Regions from separate parts of the Mycobacterium riyadhense genome, predicted to be linked through region 2. Evidence: riboswitches for the same ligand, from Rfam matches in the RefSeq annotation. Region 2 holds a riboswitch; the other holds the start of a gene.

Evidence for each region. Region 2 has a riboswitch for magnesium ahead of AADZ78_RS13495 (PPE family protein). Riboswitches for the same ligand answer to the same signal wherever they lie in the genome.
Region 1: another riboswitch for magnesium. It lies ahead of AADZ78_RS11650 (Rv1535 family protein); the one in region 2 lies ahead of AADZ78_RS13495 (PPE family protein).

Annotation. Positions count from the first base shown of each region.
Region 1 covers NZ_OY970456.1:2,559,277-2,564,367, forward strand. Annotated here, with positions in the region: gene AADZ78_RS11625 (zinc-dependent alcohol dehydrogenase) at 1-279, shown strand, start outside; gene AADZ78_RS11630 (carboxymuconolactone decarboxylase family protein) at 288-854, shown strand; gene AADZ78_RS11635 (PaaI family thioesterase) at 940-1,374, opposite strand; gene AADZ78_RS11640 (NAD(P)H-dependent flavin oxidoreductase) at 1,434-2,564, shown strand; gene AADZ78_RS11645 (TetR/AcrR family transcriptional regulator) at 2,561-3,217, shown strand; M-box (ykoK) riboswitch at 3,323-3,492, shown strand; gene AADZ78_RS11650 (Rv1535 family protein) at 3,783-4,022, shown strand; gene ileS (isoleucine--tRNA ligase) at 4,322-5,091, shown strand, end outside.
Region 2 covers NZ_OY970456.1:3,013,439-3,018,529, forward strand. Annotated here, with positions in the region: gene AADZ78_RS13480 (hypothetical protein) at 77-205, shown strand; gene AADZ78_RS13485 (PPE family protein) at 219-1,487, shown strand; gene AADZ78_RS13490 (PPE family protein) at 1,597-2,814, shown strand; M-box (ykoK) riboswitch at 2,892-3,068, shown strand; gene AADZ78_RS13495 (PPE family protein) at 3,435-4,634, shown strand.

The DNA of each region.
Region 1 (5,091 bases), 450 kb from region 2:
GCTGGGACGGTCGTTGTCGCCGGCACCCGAGGTTTCGGCAGCGGCGCGCCCGGATTCTCACCCGACGTGGTCGTGGTCAAGGAGCTGCGCGTGATGGGCGCCCTCGGCGTCGATGCCACCGCATACCGGGCCGCGCTTGATCTGTTGGTGGCCGGTCGCTACCCCTTCGACAGTCTGCCCCGCCGCTGCGCGCGCCTCGAAGATGCTGAGGACCTGCTGGCTACCATGGCCGGAGAACGCGACGGCCTTCCCCCAGTACACGGAGTGCTTACACCATGACCTCACCCATGAAGTCAACCCGGGTACCTCTGTTGCCGGTCGACGAGGCCAAGGCCGCTGCCGATGAAGCCGGCGTGCCCGATTACATGGCCGAGCTGTCCATCTTCCAGGTACTGCTGAATCATCCGCGACTGGCGCGGACCTTCAACGACCTGCTCGCCACCATGCTGTGGCACGGTGCCCTGGAGCCACGGCTGCGCGAATTGGTGATCATGCGGATCGGCTGGCTCACCGCGTGCGACTACGAGTGGACCCAGCACTGGCGCGTCGCATCCGGACTTGGCGTGTCGGCCGACGACCTACTCGGCGTGCGGGATTGGCAGGACCACGACGGCTTCGGGCCGACCGAGCGCGCCGTCCTCGCGGCCACCGACGACGTGGTGCGCGACGGCGCCGTGAGTGCGCAGAGCTGGGCGGCTTGTGAGCGCGAATTGCAGGGCGATACAACGGTTCTCATCGAACTCGTTACGGCGATTGGCTCGTGGCGGATGGTCTCCTCGATCCTGCAGAGCCTGAAAGTCCCGTTGGAAGAAGGGGTGTCCAGCTGGCCACCGGACGGCGTCTCGCCCAGGTGATCTCGCCGAACGTGCGGCCACGGCGAGATTTCACGAGATTTTTCGCGCTGAGTGCGCGCTGGGCGAGGCCGCAAGGCGATGCGGTTCACACGATCCGGTAGGTCTGCACGGCATGGGCGACGATGTTGCCCTCGGGATCGGTAGCGCTGATCTCGGTGAAGATGAGTTCCTTGCGCCGCCGGGCAGTGCGGGCATGACACAGCAGGTCGCTGCGCTTGGCCGCGCCGGTGTACTGGATGCTCATCGCCACGGTCGAGGCCCGTACGCCCTTGTCGAAGTCGTGGTTCGACCATGCGGCTGCGGCACCGGCGGTGTCCATCACCGACGCGATCACCCCGCCATGAAAGTAGATGCCGTCATTGGTGAGGTCTTCTCGGAACGGAAGCCGGATCGTCACGTCGTCGGGTTCGTAGCGTTCGAACACGACACCGAGCCCGCCAATGAATGGCGTGCTCCGCATTAGGTCGCGCACCGCCTGGCGACGCTCGTGCTGCTGCTCGGCGGTCAACGGCTGGGCCATAGCGGGTAGGCTACCGTATTCGATTGACATATCAATCAATAGCTCTTAGCGTCGGCGAAATGCGAACAAGAGTCGCCGAAATGCTCGGTGTGGAGTTCCCGATCTGCGCTTTCAGCCACTGCCGCGATGTCGTGGCCGCAGTGACCAACGCCGGCGGTTTCGGGGTGCTGGGTGCCGTCGCGCACAGTCCCAAGCGGCTGGATAGCGAGCTGAGCTGGATCGAGGAGCAAACCGGCGGCAAGCCGTATGGGGTCGACCTGCTGTTGCCGCCCCGCTACATTGGCGCCGAGCAAGGGGGGATCGACTCGGCGCAAGCCCGCAACCTGTTACCGGAAGAGCACCGCGCCTTCGTCGAGGATCTGCTGGTCCGATACGGGATCACTCAACCTGCCGAGCAGGAGCGCGCACCGTTGTCCGGTGGCGGACTGAACATCGCACCGAAGGGCTACGAGCCGCTGCTGGAAGTGGCCTTTGCCCACGACATCCGGTTGATCGCCAGCGCGCTCGGCCCGCCGCCGAGCGATCTTGTCCAGCGGGCTCACGACCACAACGTGGTGGTGGCCGCCCTGGCCGGCACCACGGAACACGCGCGGCGGCACACCGCGGCGGGCGTGGACCTCATCGTCGCGCAGGGCACCGAAGCCGGGGGGCACACCGGCGAGGTGGCGACCATGGTTCTGGTTCCCGAGGTGGTGGATGCGGTTTCGCCGACGCCCGTGTTGGCGGCCGGCGGGATCGCCCGCGGCCGCCAGATCGCTGCGGCGCTGGCCCTGGGGGCCGAAGGCGTGTGGTGCGGCTCGGTGTGGTTGACCACCGAAGAAGCCGAGACGCCTCCGGTGGTTAAGGACAAATTCCTGGCAGCGAGCTCGTCGGACACGGTGCGGTCGCGATCGATGACGGGCAAGCCCGCGCGGATGCTGCGCACGGCCTGGACCGACGAGTGGGACCGGCCCGACACTCCCAACCCGCTTGGCATGCCGTTGCAGAACGCGCTGATCAATGAGCCACAGCTGCGTATCAACCAGGCGGCTGGCCAGCCGGGCGCCAAGGCTCGTGAGCTTGCGACCTACTTCGTCGGTCAGGTCGTCGGTTCGCTCAACCGGGTGCGGCCGACGCGTTCGGTGGTGCTCGAAATGGTCGAAGAGTTCATCGACACCATCGGCCAGCTCGAGACCCTCGTTGACAGGTGACCAGGACCAGTACCCGGCGGCGCCGGGCGATCAGCGACGAGGAGAAGACACAACGCCGTGAGGAGATCATGGCGGCGGCCAAAAAAGTCTTCGCCGGCAAGGGTTTTCACGCCACCACCATCGCCGACATCGCCAAGCAGGCGGGCCTGGCATACGGGTTGGTCTACTGGTACTTCGACTCCAAGGACGATTTGTTCCATGCGTTGATGGCCTCCGAGGAAGAGGCCTTGCGTACGCATCTCAGCGCGACGTTGTCGTCATTCACCGGCGAAGCAGCGGCGCCGCGGACCTCCTTTCACGCGCCCTTAAAAGCCGGCGTGCAGGCAACCTTCGAGTTCTTCGAAGCCGACAAGGCAACCGTCAAACTGCTGTTCCGTGACGCTTATGCGTTGGGCGATCGATTCGAAAAGCATCTCGGCGGGATTTATGAGCGATTCATCGATGACATCGAAACCGTCATCGTCGCTGCTCAGGAGCGTGGCGAGGTAGTGTCGGCGCCACCTCGAATGATCGCGTACACGGTGGCGGCACTGGTGGGCCAACTGGCGCATCGGCGGCTTAGCACCGACGACGACGTCACCGCAGCTCAGGTCGCGGATTTCGTCGTTTCACTGGTACTTGACGGGCTGCGCCCGCGCACAAGTGGCAGCTGAGCCCTGGCCAATGGCTGTCAACCCGCATCGTGGAAGCGTAAAGATTCGAACATGCGGCCCGGATGATGTTGACCGAGTCGGATAGGTCGTGCATGATCGGTCAGGCAAGCACCTCGTTAGGTGAGGCGGCTACACGAACATAGGCCACTGACCCCGAACGTCGAAAGACGCCCCGGGTCAGGACAGCTCTTCCCGGCTTAAGGGTTGAGCCCAGGTGGCTTCCGGTTTACCGGACACGTCGTGTGGTGCCAAAGCTCTGACGAGTGGGGTGCGGGTTTCCGACAGTGGTCGGTTTTTCCTTCCCCCTTTGTGCACCTAGATCGTGCGGTACCCGCACGCGTCGTGACCGTGAGGAGGTGAGGGACGAATGAGTTCCGGTGATAGTCCGGACCGATATCCGGGCTGTGTTTCGTCCCGATCCGGCCTTCGGCGCGACGTTGTCGACTGAGTCGTCAAACCCAGACATCACGCGCCTTGTAGAGCGGAATCGCTACGGGACGGGACCAGGTCAATTCAGGTCAGTGTCCACATGTTCCACGTTTGATTTTCCGTCCGGGAGGCGATGATGACCGCAGCTCTGTACGACGAAGTAGTAACCGTAGCGCCCGCGCGACAGCTGCACGTGGTGCGCGACGTCCCGACTCAGGCTCCCGCGCCCAAGAAGGCGGCGCGGCAGAACGACACCCGGCCGTTCGGCGCCGGCGGCGACCCACTGGTCGAGGGGGCCGCTCGCTTGCTGAGTGTTCCGCTGCGGCACATGTACGCCGCGCTGTGGCGTGTCGGGCTTCTCGAGATCCAAGCCTGAGTCCAATGGCTAGTGTGCATTCTGGGCTCCAAGGGGCTACCCGACCGCAGGCGTAGCCCGCGGCCAGGTAGCCCCTTGGAGCGCTTCAGTAGAATCGGCCTATCGGCATCGATCCGGCTATCACCGGGGAGCCTTCGGAAGAACAGCCAGCCTGGCCCAGTAGAGCCGAACGGGTGGGCCCGTCACAGCCTGAAGTTGAGCGGTCACGCGAGAGTGTGGCAAGCGGGGTGGTACCGCGGCGGTTGCGCACCAGCGCATCGTCGTCCCCGGGCCTGACCTGGCACAGGGAGACGACGCACTTGACCGAGAACGCTGACCCCAGGGCGTATCCGAAGCTGGGCGGCGGGGCCCCCGACTTCCCGGCGCTCGAGCTTGGGGTGCTCGATTACTGGACTCGCGACGACACCTTCCGCGCCAGCATCGCCCGCCGGGACGGCGCGCCGGAGTACGTGTTTTACGACGGCCCGCCGTTCGCCAACGGTTTGCCGCACTACGGGCACCTGCTGACCGGCTACGTCAAGGACATCGTGCCGCGGTACCGCACCATGCGCGGTTACAAAGTGGAGCGCCGCTTCGGCTGGGACACCCACGGGCTGCCCGCCGAGCTCGAAGTCGAGCGCGAGCTTGGGATCACCGACAAATCCCAGATCGACGCCATGGGCATCGCCGCCTTCAACGATGCCTGCCGCGCATCCGTATTGCGCTACACCGACGAATGGCAGGCGTATGTCACTCGGCAAGCTCGCTGGGTCGACTTCGACAACGACTACAAGACGCTCGACATCAGCTACATGGAGTCGGTGCTCTGGGCGTTCCAGCAACTGTGGGACAAGGGCTTGGCATATGAGGGCTACCGAGTATTGCCGTACTGCTGGCGCGACGAGACCCCGCTGTCCAATCACGAATTGCGAATGGACGACGACATCTACCAAAGCCGCCAAGACCCCGCCATCACAGTCGGCTTCACGGTGGCAGGTGGTCCCTTGGCTGGTGCCTACCTATTGGTGTGGACGACGACGCCGTGGACGCTGCCGTCGAACCTTGCGGTGGCTGTTCATCCGGAGGTGAC
Region 2 (5,091 bases):
ATCGGCAACACCCCGACACCACCACAGCGGCCGAGGCTAGAAGTCCGGATCGGATTATCCCGACGAGGAGACGTCCATGCTATCTGGGCCCGCCGCAACACAATTCGCGCTGCACGCCCCAATCTATCAAGGTCCGGGCCGCAAAGCGGCGATCCTTCATGAACTGTTCATGGCCAACCTGGCCAATGCAGTCATTGCCGATTAAAGGAGGTGTGGCAATGGATTTCGGAGCGTTACCACCGGAAGTCAACTCTTTGCGCATGTATTCGGGGCCAGGAACGGCCCCGATGCTGGCTGCTGTGACGGCCTGGGACAGCCTCGCCGCAGAGCTGCGTTCGACGGCGGACGCGTACGAGACGGTGATCTCGACGCTGACCGGCGACGAATGGCTGGGGCCGGCGTCGGCATCGATGGTGGCTGCAGTCACCCCATATCTGGCGTGGATGACCATCACCGGGATGCAGGCCGAGCAGACTGCCCGTCAGGCCGCTGCGGCGGCGGGCGCATTCGAGTCCGCGTTCGCGATGACGGTTCCGCCGCCTGTGGTGGCGGCTAACCGAGCTCAATTGGCGGCGCTGGTCGCGACCAACTTGCTTGGTCAGAACACGCCCGCGATCGCCGCGACCGAGGCTGCCTACGGCGAGATGTGGGCCCAGGACGCGGCCGCGATGTATGGCTATGCGACGGGCTCTGCCGCGGCCGCGACGCTGACACCGTTCACCGAGCCGACGCAGACAACCAACCCGAGCGGACAGGCCGACCAGGCCGAAGCGGTCACCCAAGCCGCCGCCAGTGCCGGGGCCAGCCTCACGCAATCGGAGTTGCCGCAACTGATGTCCGCGGTGCCAGAAAGTCTGCAAGGACTCGCATCACCAGCGGCGGCGTCGCCACTCGATGCCATTCCCGGGTCGGGATTGCTCGCCGAAATCCTGAATTTCCTGGATGGAGCCGATGGGAATCCTTATGGGACCTTCTTGAACTCCAACCTGGCCAACGGATTCGTCTCGGCCGGGTACGTCAGCCCCGCACTCGTCGGCCCGGCCGTCTGGGCTGCTATGGCAGACATCAACGCTGTAGCACTCGGCGCACAAGAAGGGGTCGCGGTACCACCTATGGGCTCCGGCGAAGGAAATCCGGGGTGGATACCCGCAGACTCGCCGGCCAGCCCGATGGGCGTGCCACCGTTGGGCGAGGTGACCCCGGCCTCGTGGCATACGGGAGGGGTGTCGGTCGGCACCAACAAGGCTGCGTTGATCGGGCGATTGTCTGTCCCACAAAGCTGGACGGCGGCGACCGCGGTGGCGAACCACGCCGGAGCTGCGGCAGCAGGTGGCGGCTGGACCAGCACCGCCGTCCCGGAAGCGGCGGCCGGCATGCCCGGTGTGCCCGGCATGCCCGCCGCAGGGATTTACGGGCACGGCTTCGGTAGTGCCCCGCGGTACGGATTCCGGCCCACCGTCATGGGACGCCCACCAGCCGCTGGATAGCGCAAGGGCCTTCGTGACTTTGGCGGTCGGTGCTGGCACGTATGCGGTCACCGAAGCCAACAACGCGCCGAGCGATCGGTTAAAGGTCGGCTAAAAGGAGGTGCAGGCAATGGATTTCGGGGCGCTCCCGCCTGAAGTCAACTCCCTGCGCATGTATTCCGGGCCAGGATCGGCGCCAATGTTGGCTGCCGTGACGGCCTGGGATGGCCTTGCCGCCGAAATGCATTTGACCGCAACGGCATACGAGTCGGTGATCTCGGCGTTGGTCAGTGAAGGTTGGCTGGGGCCGGCGTCGGCAGCAATGGCCGCCGCGGTCGCCCCATATGTCACATGGATGAGCGCCACGGGCCTGCGGGCCGCGCAGACAGCAAGTCAGGCCGCGGCGGCCGCGGTGGCCTTTGAGACCGCGTACGCCATGACTGTGCCCCCGGCTGTGGTTGCGGCGAACCGTGCGCGATTGCTGGCGCTGGTGGCGACCAATTTTCTGGGTATAAACACGCCCGCGATCGCGGCTACCGAGGCCGAATACGCCGAAATGTGGGCCCAGGATGCGTCGGCGATGTACGCATATGCCGCTAGTTCCGCCGAGGCCGCAGCGCTGACACCATTTTCCGAACCGGCGCAGACCACCAATCCGTCCGGGCCGGCCGGCCAGGCCGCGGCGGTCTCCCAAGCGGCCGGTTCAGTGGTTGGCAGCCTTACCCAAACGGAGTTGCCCCAACTCATGTCCGCGGTGCCGGCGAGCTTACAAGAATTCGCATCACCTGCGGCAGCGTCCCCATTCGATGCCATAACCCAGTCGGGACTGCTTGCCGACATCCTGAATTTCCTGGATGGCGCCGATGGGAACCCTTACGGGATCTTCCTGAACTCCGCGCTGTCCAACGGGTGGCTGTCAGCTGGATATACGGCTCCCGCAACGGTCATGCCCGCAATCACGAGTGCGCTGGCCGATGTCAATGCGGTGGCTCTCGGCGATACGGAGCAGGTCTCCTTACCGCCCATGGGCTCCGGTTCCGGCAACCCCACGTGGACCGGGGCGACGGGCACTCAGCCGGGATTGGGGGGAGTTGCGGCCGGCACGAACCAGGCGGCCCTGGTGGGGCGACTGTCTGTTCCACCGAGCTGGACCGCGGCCGCCGAGGTGGCAAATCCCGCCGGTGCCGCAGTCTCGGCAACCGGTTCGACCAGCACCGCTGCTGTGCCTGAGACTGCGGGCGTGCCCGGTGTGCCCGGCATGCCGGCTGGTTACGCGCGTAGTTTTGGCAATGGTCCCCGATACGGATTCCGGCTGACGATCATGCCGCGTCCGCCCGCCGGCGGCTGATCGGGACTGCCGGCCGCCCGACGGCTCCGAGCGCGTCGAGTTGACTCCCATCGCTCCGAGTGCCACGATAGGCCCGGTATGCACCTCGCTAGGTGAGGCGTCTGCACGGATATAGGCCACTGACCTCGAACGTCGAAAGACGCCCAGGGTCAGGACAGCTCTTCCCGGCTTAAGGGTTGAGCCCAAGTGGCTTCTGGCTTTTGACCAGCCAGATACGCCGTGTGGTGCCAAAGCTCTGACGAGAGGGGTGCCCGCCCGATCGCTTTGCGATGGGCCCTCATCCCTGTGTGCGCGGTGCCCGGCATCCCCGTGTGCCCCGGCCCTGAGGAGGTGAGAGCGGAATGAGTCCCGGCGATAGTCCGTATCCGAGATCGACGACCATTTCGTTCCGATCCGACCCCGGTGCCGTTTTCGCGATCTGAACCGCGTTACAGCACTTCACTTTCCTGATCTCGCGTTTCGCCATGCGAAACGTGAGCGGGCTGCGCGGAAATGGCGCCGGTCCGGGTTGGGTCATTCCCGTGAGGATCATGGCCGATGTCATTTGTCACCGCCAATCCGGAGGTTAGCGCAAGTGCCACGGCAGTCCATTTCAGCCAGCTAGGAAGAAGGGGGCAACAATGACCGCCGCCCTGGACTTTGCGGCATTGCCGCCCGAAATCAACTCCACCCGCATGTACTTGGGAGCGGGCTCGGGGCCCATGCTGGCCGCCGCCTCAGCCTGGAGCGGGTTGGCCGCAGAATTGCGCGCCACCGCGTTGTCTTACGGCTCGGTGCTCGCCGCACTAACCAGCGAGGAATGGTACGGCCCAGCGTCAGCAGCCATGGCGGCCGCCGCGGCCCCCTACGTAGAGTGGATGACCAGCGTCGCCGTCCAGGCCGAGCAGACCGCCGCACAAGCCGAGGCCGCCGCGGCTGCTTACGAAGCCGCGTTCGCCGCAACCGTGCCACCAACGATGGTCGCGGCCAACCGGGCTCAACTGATGACGCTGATCGCCACCAATATCCTCGGTCAAAACACGCCGGCGATCGCGGCCACCGAGGCGCAGTATGCCGAAATGTGGGCCCAAGACGCGATGGCAATGTACGGCTACGCCGGTTCCTCGGCGGCGGCGACGGAGTTGAGCCCGTTCGTCGAGCCTCACCAGACAACCAACCCCAGCGGGCTGGCCGCCCAGGCCGCTGCCGTTACCCAAACCGCCGGCAACTCGGCCGCCAGCCAGCAGAGCGCGCTGTCACAGCTGATCTCCGCGATGCCCAGCGCATTACAAACGCTTACCGGCTCCAACAACACATCCTGGTGGAGAGAAATCCTGAACCTGCTGACTGGGAACGGGCCGCCCTGGTGGAACAACTTCTGGAACACGTGGGGACCCAACGCCAACCTTTGGAACACCATCACTTCGACGGGGTTCTTCACCCCGGGTGCCACCGTCGGAACCCTTTCGAGCTTGCTAGGCGCGGGCGCTATGGGAGATGTGGCGGGGGACATGGCCGCGGCGGCAGCACCTGCGGCGTCCAACGCGGTAGCAGGTGCTGTCGGATCCCCCGGCGGGCTTGGTGGCATGATTTCCGCCGGTGCGGGCAACGCAGGGATCATCGGCAAGCTATCGGTGCCGCCAAGCTGGACCGGCGCCGCGCCGGTCGGCCCCCTTGGCTCAGCGTTGGGGGGCACTCCAATGGTCGCGCCGCCGCCGGCGATGGCAGCCGGCATGCCCGGAATGCCTTTGGGCAGTATGACCGGTCAACCGTTTGGCCGCGCTGTGCCCCAGTACGGTTTCCGGCCCACCTTCGTGGCACGCCCACCGGCCGCCGGATAACGGGCGGGGCCGCAAGGACTGCGTCCATCCAGGCACTGTCCAGCAACTAGACAGTTAGATGGCAGCTGTACTGGCATACGTTTCCCGACGTGTTGCGTACGCTTTCGCATAATCGGGAGAACACGTTACGACGTTCAGCAATCGATTCGGTGCTTCGACCATCAGGTCGCCGCTCGCGAGTGCTGACGCAGCCATCTGTGGGGTCGGTTGTAGATGATTTACGGGCATGCCAGGGCACACGTGGCTGACCATAAGCCGATTGCAATGACAATACCGCTGGATATCCTTGGCCAATATCGTCCGCCCGCTCCGAAGCCCTACCGCGGCGACGCAGCAGTGGCACATATTATTAAGCCTCCGAGCATTTTTAAATGGCGAAAAAAGGGGGTCGCAATAATACGCGATTGACGGAGTGAAATGCCTTTCTTTCGCACATCTCAAAATGCGAGTGGAGGCA